Linked DNA regions of Verminephrobacter eiseniae EF01-2. The protein of the gene in region 1 binds, or shares a complex with, the protein of each later gene. Links are inferred from orthologs where the notes say so. Each region holds a gene or a part of one and is shown on either strand. Other genes may lie near its edges.

The links. The genes of interacting proteins can lie anywhere in the genome.
Region 2: the proteins of eno (region 1) and VEIS_RS23200 are in contact, whole or in part, in a solved structure (PDB 2FYM), measured with the Escherichia coli proteins. The link is inferred for Verminephrobacter eiseniae EF01-2 from one-to-one orthologs.

Annotation. Positions count from the first base shown.
Region 1 is NC_008786.1:2,991,154-2,995,435, reverse strand. What follows is about bases 1-2,896. They hold eno (phosphopyruvate hydratase), read left to right. Parts: upstream 1-753; coding sequence 754-2,040; downstream 2,041-2,896. Other genes in these bases: VEIS_RS12885 (Bug family tripartite tricarboxylate transporter substrate binding protein), read right to left, coding at 2,665-2,896; VEIS_RS12890 (septum formation initiator family protein), read left to right, coding at 2,110-2,388; VEIS_RS12900 (DUF1330 domain-containing protein), read left to right, coding at 442-690; kdsA (3-deoxy-8-phosphooctulonate synthase), read left to right, coding at 1-372. Also shown: more of VEIS_RS12885, read right to left, coding at 2,897-3,675; VEIS_RS24795 (DUF2917 domain-containing protein), read right to left, coding at 4,258-4,282. UniProt on the Escherichia coli protein: Catalyzes the reversible conversion of 2-phosphoglycerate (2-PG) into phosphoenolpyruvate (PEP). It is essential for the degradation of carbohydrates via glycolysis.
Region 2 is NC_008786.1:5,285,385-5,290,473, reverse strand. Bases 658-4,360 are described here. They hold VEIS_RS23200 (Rne/Rng family ribonuclease), read right to left. Parts: upstream 3,975-4,360; coding sequence 858-3,974; downstream 658-857. Other genes in these bases: yaaA (peroxide stress protein YaaA), read right to left, coding at 658-764. Also shown: more of yaaA, read right to left, coding at 1-657; VEIS_RS23195 (RluA family pseudouridine synthase), read left to right, coding at 4,577-5,089. UniProt on the Escherichia coli protein: Endoribonuclease that plays a central role in RNA processing and decay. Required for the maturation of 5S and 16S rRNAs and the majority of tRNAs. Also involved in the degradation of most mRNAs.

The DNA of each region.
Region 1 (4,282 bases):
CGCTTCATGGCCTGCGAGCGCGGCGCCAGCTTTGGCTACAACAACCTGGTCAGCGACATGCGCAGCCTGGCCATCATGCGCGCCAGCGGCGCCCCCGTGGTGTTCGACGCCACGCACAGCGTGCAACTGCCCGGCAGCCAGGGCAGCCGCAGTGGCGGCCAGCGCGAAATGGTGCCGGTGCTGGCCCGCGCCGCCGTGGCCGCAGGGGTCGCCGGCATCTTCATGGAAACCCACCCCGACCCGGACCGGGCACTGTCGGACGGCCCCAACGCCGTGCCGCTCAAGCATATGCAAGCCCTGCTGGAAACGCTGGTGGCGCTCGATGGCGTCACCAAGCGCCACGGCTTTCTCGAAAACCGCTTCGGAGCCTGAAAACACCATGCGCAGTGCCGGCATCATCGCCTCCACCACCGTCGCCGACCCCGGGCCATACGAGCAGCCATGCAGACCCATGGCGCGCAAGTGTGCGTGCGTGGCGGCAAGGTGCAGGTGCAGGTGCAGGTGCAGGTGCAGGTGCTCGGAGGCGACGGGGACCCGGGCCGCGCCGTGGTGCTGAAATTCCCCAGCGTTGCCGCCGCGCAGGCTTTTCATGACAGCCCCGAATACCGCAAAGCCAGGGCCGCGCGCAAAGACGCTGCCGTGGTGCGCATGGTCTGCGCGGAGGGCTGCCAAGAACCTGATTTACTATAAAAACAATAGCTATAATCGCCCGCCGGCTCCAGTTTCCCGGTTGCAAAAATAGGAAGGAACACCATGAGTGCCATCGTTGACATCGTAGGCCGCGAAGTGCTCGATAGCCGCGGCAACCCCACCGTCGAATGCGACGTGCTGCTCGAATCGGGCGTGATGGGCCGCGCCGCCGTACCCTCGGGCGCCTCCACCGGCAGCCGCGAAGCCATCGAAATGCGCGACGGCGACCCGCGCCGCTACCAAGGCAAAGGCGTGCTCAAGGCGGTGGAACATGTCAACACCGAAATCTCCGAAGCCGTGCTCGGCCTGGACGCCTCGGAGCAAGCCTTTCTCGACAAGACCCTGATCGACCTGGACGGCACCGAGAACAAAAGCCGCCTGGGCGCCAACGCCATGCTGGCCGTCTCCATGGCCGTGGCCCGCGCCGCCGCAGAAGAATCGGGCCTGCCGCTGTACCGCTACCTCGGCGGCATGGGCAGCGTGCAACTGCCGGTGCCGATGATGAACGTGATCAACGGCGGCGCGCACGCCAACAACAGCCTGGACTTGCAGGAATTCATGATCATCCCCGTCGGCGCCCCGAACTTTCGCGAGGCGCTGCGCTGGGGCGCCGAGGTATTCCATGCGCTCAAGAAAATCATCCACGACCTGGGCATGAGCACCGCCGTGGGCGACGAAGGCGGCTTTGCCCCGAGCGTGGAAAACCACGAAGCGGCCATCCGCCTGATCCTGCAAGCCATCACCGCCGCCGGCTACAGCGCCGGCGAGCAAATCGCACTGGGGCTGGACTGCGCCGCCAGCGAGTTCTACCAGGACGGCCTGTACGTGCTGCACGGCGAAGGCGGCCTGAAGCTCAGCGCCCCCCAATGGATCGACATGCTGGCCGCCTGGGTTGACAAATACCCCATCATCAGCATCGAAGACGGCATGCACGAAGGCGACCAGGACGGCTGGAAGCAACTGAGCGAGCGCCTGCGCGACAAGGTGCAACTGGTGGGCGACGACCTGTTCGTGACCAACACCCGGCTCCTCCAACAAGGCATAGACCAGCGCATCGCCAACTCGATCCTGATCAAGATCAACCAGATCGGCACGCTGACCGAAACCTTTGCCGCGATAGAAATGGCCAAGCGCGCCGGCTACACCGCCGTGATCTCGCACCGCTCGGGCGAGACCGAGGACTGCACCATTGCCGACATCGCCGTGGGCACCAACGCCGGCCAGATCAAGACCGGTTCGCTGAGCCGCTCCGACCGCATCGCCAAGTACAACCAACTGCTGCGCATCGAAGAAGATCTGGGCGAAGTCGCCCAATACCCCGGCCGCGCCGCATTCCGCCACCTGCGCTGACCCGCTGCCGCAGCGCCTGCGGCCTGACGCAGCCAGCCCCGCCCACCCACCGACCCCCCAACGCGCGCCATGGCCTCCCGCATCGTCCCGACCATCTTGCTGGCACTGCTGGCCGGACTGCACGCCCAACTGTGGCTCGGGCGGGGCAGCGTGCCGCTGGTCAACGGAATGCAGCGGCAAATCGATGCCCAAGAGGCCGCCAATGCGCAAGCGCAGCAAGCCAACGCGCGCCTGGCCTCCGAGGTGCAAGACCTGCGCGAAGGTCTGGACATGGTGGAAGAACAAGCCCGCAGCGAGCTGGGCATGGTCAAGCCCAACGAAATCTACGTGCAGTTCACCCCGAACTGACGATCACCGGCATCCCTGGTGTCGCGTCACCGATCATCTGTCGGTCTGCGCTGGCCATCGAAGCACATCGCGGCGTTGCATCGCTTGCCAATACGCCCGGTATTGGCAAGCGATGCGCCTTGCGCTGCGCTCCGATGGCTGCGCGCAGCCTACGACATCTGATCCGTGACGCGACACTAGCGCAAGGGCGCGGGCAGCAGGGACCGATGCCCGGCCAGCCGGGCGGCGCCAACGCCGCGTCCGTCCGTCGGGCGTGTCGGGCGCCATCCATGTCTGTCATTCGAGACTCAGGCGGCGTTCGCGCACCAGGCGGATCCACTTGTCCTGCTCGGTGCGCAGCGCGGCGGCGAACTGCTCGGGCGTGTTGGCAATGCCCGCCAGGCCCTGCTCGCGCAAACGCTGCTGGAAGGCCGGCTCGGTCACGATCTTGCGCACCTCGGCCTGCAACCGGTCGATCACGGCCCGTGGCGTGCCGGCCGGGGCGAGCAGGCCGACCCAGGAGTTCACCTCGAAACCGGGGTACCCGCTCTCGGCCACGGTCGGCACCTCGGCATAGGCGGCCACACGCTGCGCGCCGGTCTGGGCCAGTGCCCGCAGCCGGCCGGCGTTCACATACGGCTGGGCCAGCACGGTCGAGAGGAACATCATCTCGACCTGCCCACCCAGCAGGTCCTGCCGGGCCGGGCCGCCGCCACGGTAGGGGATGTGCGTGACGAAGGTGCCGCTGACGGCCTTGAAATACTCGGCCGTGAGGTGATTGCTCGACCCCGGACCGACGCTGGCGTAGTTCAAGCGCCCCGGTTGCGCCTTGAGCAGGCGCACCAGGCCGGGGAAGTCCTGCGCCTCGACCTTGGGATGTACCACCAGCACCAGCGGGTTGCGCACGACCTGGGTCACCGGCTGCAGGTCCCGGGCGATGTCCAGGCCCAGTGTCGGATAGACCAGCGGGTAGGTGGCGTAGCTGTCGAACACCATCAGCAGCGTGTGGCCATCGGGCGCCGCGCGCGCGACCTCGACCGCCGCCAGGGTGCCGCCGGCACCGCCACGGTTGTCGACGATCACGGTCTGGCCCAGCGCGTCCTGCAGGCGCGGCTGCAACTGGCGCGCAACGGCGTCGACGAGGCCACCCGGTGGAAAGCCGACGACCAGCCGCACGGGCTTGGCGGGCCAGCCCTGGGCCTGGGCTGCAAAACCCACGATCAGCGCACAGGCGACGAGGGCTCTGGCAAGGCGCGCAAAGGACATCTCGATCGACCCGGAGCGGGTCTGGCAGACGGTGGCAGTCATCGCATATCCCCTGTGGATCCGTTCATGGTGGCAGCGCGAGGGTGGATCCACATGGCCCTTGCTGCGATGAGCGAACTCTACGTGTCGCGTCATCGGTCATCTGTCGGTCTGCGCTGGCCATCGGAGCGCATCGCAAGGCGCATCGCTCCGATGGCCAGCGCAGCCTACGACATCTGTCCGATGACGCGACTCCAGGAAACGCAGACACCCGTTTGGAAGAGGACTGTTCGGCAGCACCGAATGATCCCTGGGGTTTTCCCGAGGAAGCGGAACCCGCCCGATCAGTCGATCGGTCAGGCCGGAATCGGCCCGCGCCCGATCCGCGGCGCATCCCGGGGCGGTGCAGGCATCCAGCGTTTGGCGCTGTGCCCGATGAAGGGCCGCCACTGGACGCGCTGGCCCGTGAAAGCCTTTGCCGGCGAGCATCGACACGGGGCGCGGGCCTGCCGGCGTTGCCGGGGCGACCAACGGATGCGACGCCCCCAGGCCCGAACGCCAGCTCGCGCCAGCGTCATGCGTGGCCTGGATAGGCTGACGAACGCTGCGTGCCGCAGTCCATCCCGTGCAGTTACCCCGTGCGGCTCACCCCGTGCTGAAATACTTGGCC
Region 2 (5,089 bases), 2.3 Mb from region 1 along the record:
CGCCGGAACACCAGGCGCTCGGGGTCGGATGCTGCCGGGGCATAGGCATAGCCGCCAAGCCCAAAGCCTTCGAGCTGCCGGGGCCGGCTCAGGCGGTGGGTGATCGCGTGGCGCGCCATCAGGCCCCGGGCGCGCTTGGCATAAAAGCTGATGATCTTGTAGGCGCCGCCCTTGAAGTCCTCGAACACGCATTCGACCACGCGCGCGTTGAGCGCTTTGCGGTCTACCGCCTTGAAGTATTCCTGCGACGCGAGGTTGACGAGCACCGGGTCGGGGTCGTCATGCAGCCGGTGGTTCAGATGCTCGGCAATCTGGCGGCCCCAGAACTGGTAGAGGTTGCCGCCGGCCGCAGTGGCCAGGCGCGTGCCCATCTCCAGCCGGTGGGGCTGTATCCGGTCCAGCGGGCGCAACACGCCGTACAGACCACTGAGGATGGCCAGATGCTGCTGCGCCCAGTCCAGATCCGGCGCGCTCAGCGTGCGCGCCTGCAAGCCCTCGTAGACATCGCCGTCGAAAGCCAGCAGCGCCTGGCGCGAGTTGCTGGCGCTGCAACGCGGCTGCCAGGCCTGGTAGCGCTCGGCATTGAGCGCCGCCAGCGGCGCGCTCAGCTGCATCAGCGCAGCGATCTGCTGCGGCGACCGGCTGCGCAGCAACGCGATCAGCGCGCTGGACTGCGCGATGAAACAAGGCGTGGAATGCGGCCAGCCTTCAGGCAAGGGCGTGGCGTAGTCCAGCGATTTGGCGGGGGACAGCAGCAACAGCATCGGGAGCCGGGGGTGAAAGATGGGCCAGCAGATCGGTAAAGCGCTCTGCGGGGTCGCCGCAGAGCCATTGTCGGAAGAACGACCGGCCAGGCATCAGGCCGCAGGCGGTTGCGCCTCGAAGGGCAGGGTGAGCGCCGACAGGTCGCGGCGGGTTTCCACCAGCACCAGCGGGCCATCGTCTGGCTCCGGCACCGGCATCCGCTCACGCGGCACGCGGATCGGCGCAGGCTCAGCGGCAATCGCCGCCTGGACGGCAGCGATCTTGTCGGCGTCGGAGTTCACCCATTGCAGGCCCGAGGTGGCGGCGACCTGCTGCAACTCATCGATGGGCAGCGTGAAGGACTGAACCCGGGGCAGGGTATGCGCGACCGGGGTTGCCGCAGGGGTGGCCGGGGTGACCGGGACGGCAGCCACTGGCGCAACCGGCGCAATGGGCGCAATTGGCGCAATTGGCGCAATTGGCGCAATGGGCGCGACCGGCACGGCAATGTCCGCCTCGGCCAGCGCCGGCGCAGCAGCGACGGCGGTCACCGGGGCGGCCATCACGGCCTCGTCAGGCGCCGGGACCGGGGCCACCGGTGCTGCGCTGGCCGGCGCCGGCGTGGCGGCGCTGAAGTAGCTGCGGCGCGGGGACTCGTCCTGCGCGGGCGCGGCTGCGGGGTCGGCATCCATCGGCGCTGGCGCGTCGGCCTCGGCGTCGGTGGCGGCGTCGCGCGGGCCTGGCTCATGGCGATCACGGCGATCGCGCCGGTAGCGGCCGTAGCGGTCACGCGAACGGCGCTCGCGGCGCTGCGGGTCTTCGCTGCCGGGGGCGCCGCCATCGGTGCCGTCGACATCGTTTCCGTGCAGCGTGACGGGGCTGCTGCTCAGGTCCAGATCGGGCAGCGCGGCCAGCGGCAGCGTGTCGGGAAAACGGCCGGCGCCGGCGCCTTCTGGCGCGGCAGCGCCGCGCTCGGCACGGCCTTCGACACGCTCGCCGCGCTCAGCACGCTCAGCACGCTCAGCACGCTCAGCACGCTCGTGGCGCGGGCCGCGCTGTGGTTGGGCCGGCGCGCCGTTGCCGATGTGCTGGCCGTTCAGTCCTTCCACCGGCGCTGCGCTGCCGTCACTGCTGGCGTCGGCGGTCTGCTGGCGTGGCGCGCCATCCGGCACCGCAGAGCGGCGGCCACGGCCACCGTCGCGGGCATTGCGGCCTTCACGGACCGCCCGGCCTTCGCGGCCTGCGCCTTCGGCGTCACGCGCGGTATTGGTATTGCGCGCTGCGCGGTTGTCGGCATCACGGGGTGTGCGGCCTTCGGCATCACGGGATGGGCGGCCCTCGGCATCGCGGGGTGTGCGCTCGCCACGGCGGCCACGGCCTTCGGCGCTGCGGCCATCGCGCCGGGGTTCGCTGCGGCCTGTCGTGGCCGCTGCGGGCGTTGGCGCTGGCGCGGTGCCAAAGCCGAGCACGCTCTTGAGCCAGGTCAGAAAGCCCGGCTCTTGCGCTGCGCCAGCCACGGGCGCCGGGGCAGCGGGCCGCTGGCCGCCCGGCGGTGGCAAGGCTGCGCTTTCGGGGCGGGATTGTGCAGCCGGGGCCGGAGCCGGAGCCGGTATTGGGGCCGGGGCCGGGGCGTCGGGCAGCACGCCTTTGATGACCGGGGTCTGCTTGTTGGTCGGCTCTTGCGAGCGGCGTGTCACGGCGGTGGGGTCTTGCACTTCTTCGGCGAGCTTGTAGCTGGCTTCGATATGGTCCAGGCGCGGGTCGTCGTGCTTCAAGCGCTCCAGGCGGTAGTTCGGGGTTTCCAGTGTCTTGTTCGGCACCATCAGCACGCTCACGCGCTGCCTGAACTCGATCTTGGCGATCTCGGTGCGCTTTTCGTTGAGCAGGAACGAGGCCACTTCCACCGGCACCTGGCAGTGCACGGCGGCGGTGTTGTCCTTCATCGATTCTTCCTGGATGATGCGCAGGATTTGCAGCGCCGAAGATTCGGTGTCGCGGATATGGCCCGAGCCGCCGCAGCGCGGGCAGGGGATGGACGAGCCCTCGGCGAGCGCGGGCTTCAGGCGCTGGCGGCTCATCTCCATCAGGCCGAACTTGCTGATGGTGCCGAACTGCACGCGCGCGCGGTCTTGGCGCAATGCCTCGCGCAGGCGGTTTTCCACTTCGCGGCGGTTCTTGCTTTCCTCCATGTCGATGAAGTCGATCACGATCAGGCCGCCCAAATCGCGCAAGCGCATCTGGCGCGCCACTTCGTCGGCGGCTTCCAGGTTGGTGCGGGTGGCGGTGTCCTCGATGTCGCCGCCCTTGATGGCGCGGGCCGAGTTCACGTCCACCGACACCAGCGCTTCGGTGTGGTCGATCACGATGGCGCCCCCCGAGGGCAGTTGCACGGTGCGGGCGTAGGCCGATTCGATCTGGTGCTCGATCTGAAAGCGGCTGAACAGCGCGGCCGCGTCGCGGTAGCGCTTGACGCGGGCGGCATGCTCGGGCATCACATGCGCCATGAACTGCTGCGCCTGCTCGTAGATGTCGTCGGTGTCGATGAGGATGTCGCCGATGTCGTTGTTGAAGTAGTCGCGGATCGCGCGGATCACCAGGCTCGATTCCTGGTAGATCAGGAAGGCGCCCTTGCCGCTCTGGGCCGCGCCGTCGATCGCGTTCCACAATTTGAGCAGGTAGTTCAGGTCCCACTGCAATTCGGGCGCGCTGCGGCCAATGCCGGCGGTGCGCGCGATGATGCTCATGCCGCCGGGGTATTCGAGCTGGTCCATCGCCTCCTTGAGCTCGGCGCGGTCTTCACCCTCGATGCGGCGCGAAACGCCGCCGCCACGGGGGTTGTTCGGCATCAGCACCACATAACGGCCGGCCAGCGAGACAAAGGTGGTCAGCGCCGCGCCCTTGTTGCCGCGCTCTTCCTTTTCGATCTGCACCAGCAGTTCCTGGCCCTCCTTGATCACTTCGTTGATGCGCGCCTGGCCGGGCGCGGCGCCGGGGCTGAAGTAGCTGCGCGCTATCTCCTTGAACGGCAAAAAGCCGTGGCGGTCTTCACCGTAGTCGACGAAACAGGCTTCCAGCGAAGGCTCGATGCGCGTGACCACGGCTTTGTAGATGTTGCCCTTGCGCTGTTCGCGCCCCTCGATCTCGATTTCGTAGTCGAGCAGCTTTTGTCCGTCGACGATGGCCAGGCGCCGTTCTTCGGGCTGCGTGGCGTTGATGAGCATCCGCTTCATGATGCGATTCCTTGCTGTGTGTCGCGGGCGGCAGCGGTGCAGCCAGGCCACGAAGGGGCAGGGCTGCGCGGGCTGCTGCCCACAGTTCAAACCATTAACAACCAGATGACAGGCACGGCAAGAGCCGGGCATGTGTGGACTGACGCATCAAAACGAAAGCGAAAGGAACGACCGGGGCTGCCCGGCACCTGCCGAGCGCTGGCGCGGCGGGCAAAGGCAGGGGCGCGTGGATGATGGCGAGCGGCGCAGTGTTGCTGCCGATGGCGGCGGCGTGCGCTGCTGGCAAGGCCGCCGGGGCCGGATGCGGGCGAGCAGCCAGGGGCCATAGCCACTGCCACAAGGTCACCATCCATGCCATCGACCACCACATGCTCGCTTTGATCCGTTGGCCGGCTGCTCCGGGACAGGGCAGGCGCCAACTTGGGGGATTCCGTATCAGTGTTTCAATCTGTCAGCCCGCCGTTCGGCGTGTAGGCCATCGCAGGCATCGAGCCTGCAATCTGCGCGCACGACGCCCGCTGGCATCGACCGGCCTGCGCCAGTGCAAGGGTTGCGTAGACTAAACTCCAGAAAAATCAACCACTTACATAGCAAACGCGCAGGTGAAACGCATTATAGGGGCCAAACCGCCCTCCGACCGCAGTGTCCCCGCAAGTCCTGTGGCGGCCCGCCTGGTGCAGGTCGACGGCGCCAGCGCAGGCCAGCGGCTCGACAATTTTTTGCTGCGCCAGCTCAAGGGCGTGCCCAAGACCCATGTCTACCGCATCATCCGCAGCGGCCAGGTGCGCATCAACAAGGGCCGGGCACACGCCGACACCCGCGTGCAGGCAGGCGACATGGTGCGCCTGCCGCCGCTGCGCATCTCCGACGCCGTGGCCCAAAAGGCCGAACACCCGGCGCCGGCGCGGGAGTTTCCCATCCTTTGGGAAGACGAACACCTGATCGCCATCGACAAACCCGCAGGCGTGGCCGTGCATGGCGGCAGCGGCGTCAGCTTTGGCGTGATCGAGCAACTGCGCCAGGCCCGGCCGGACGCCCCATTTCTGGAACTGGTGCACCGGCTCGACCGCGAAACCTCGGGCATCTTGCTGGTGGCCAAAAAGCGCTCCGCGCTC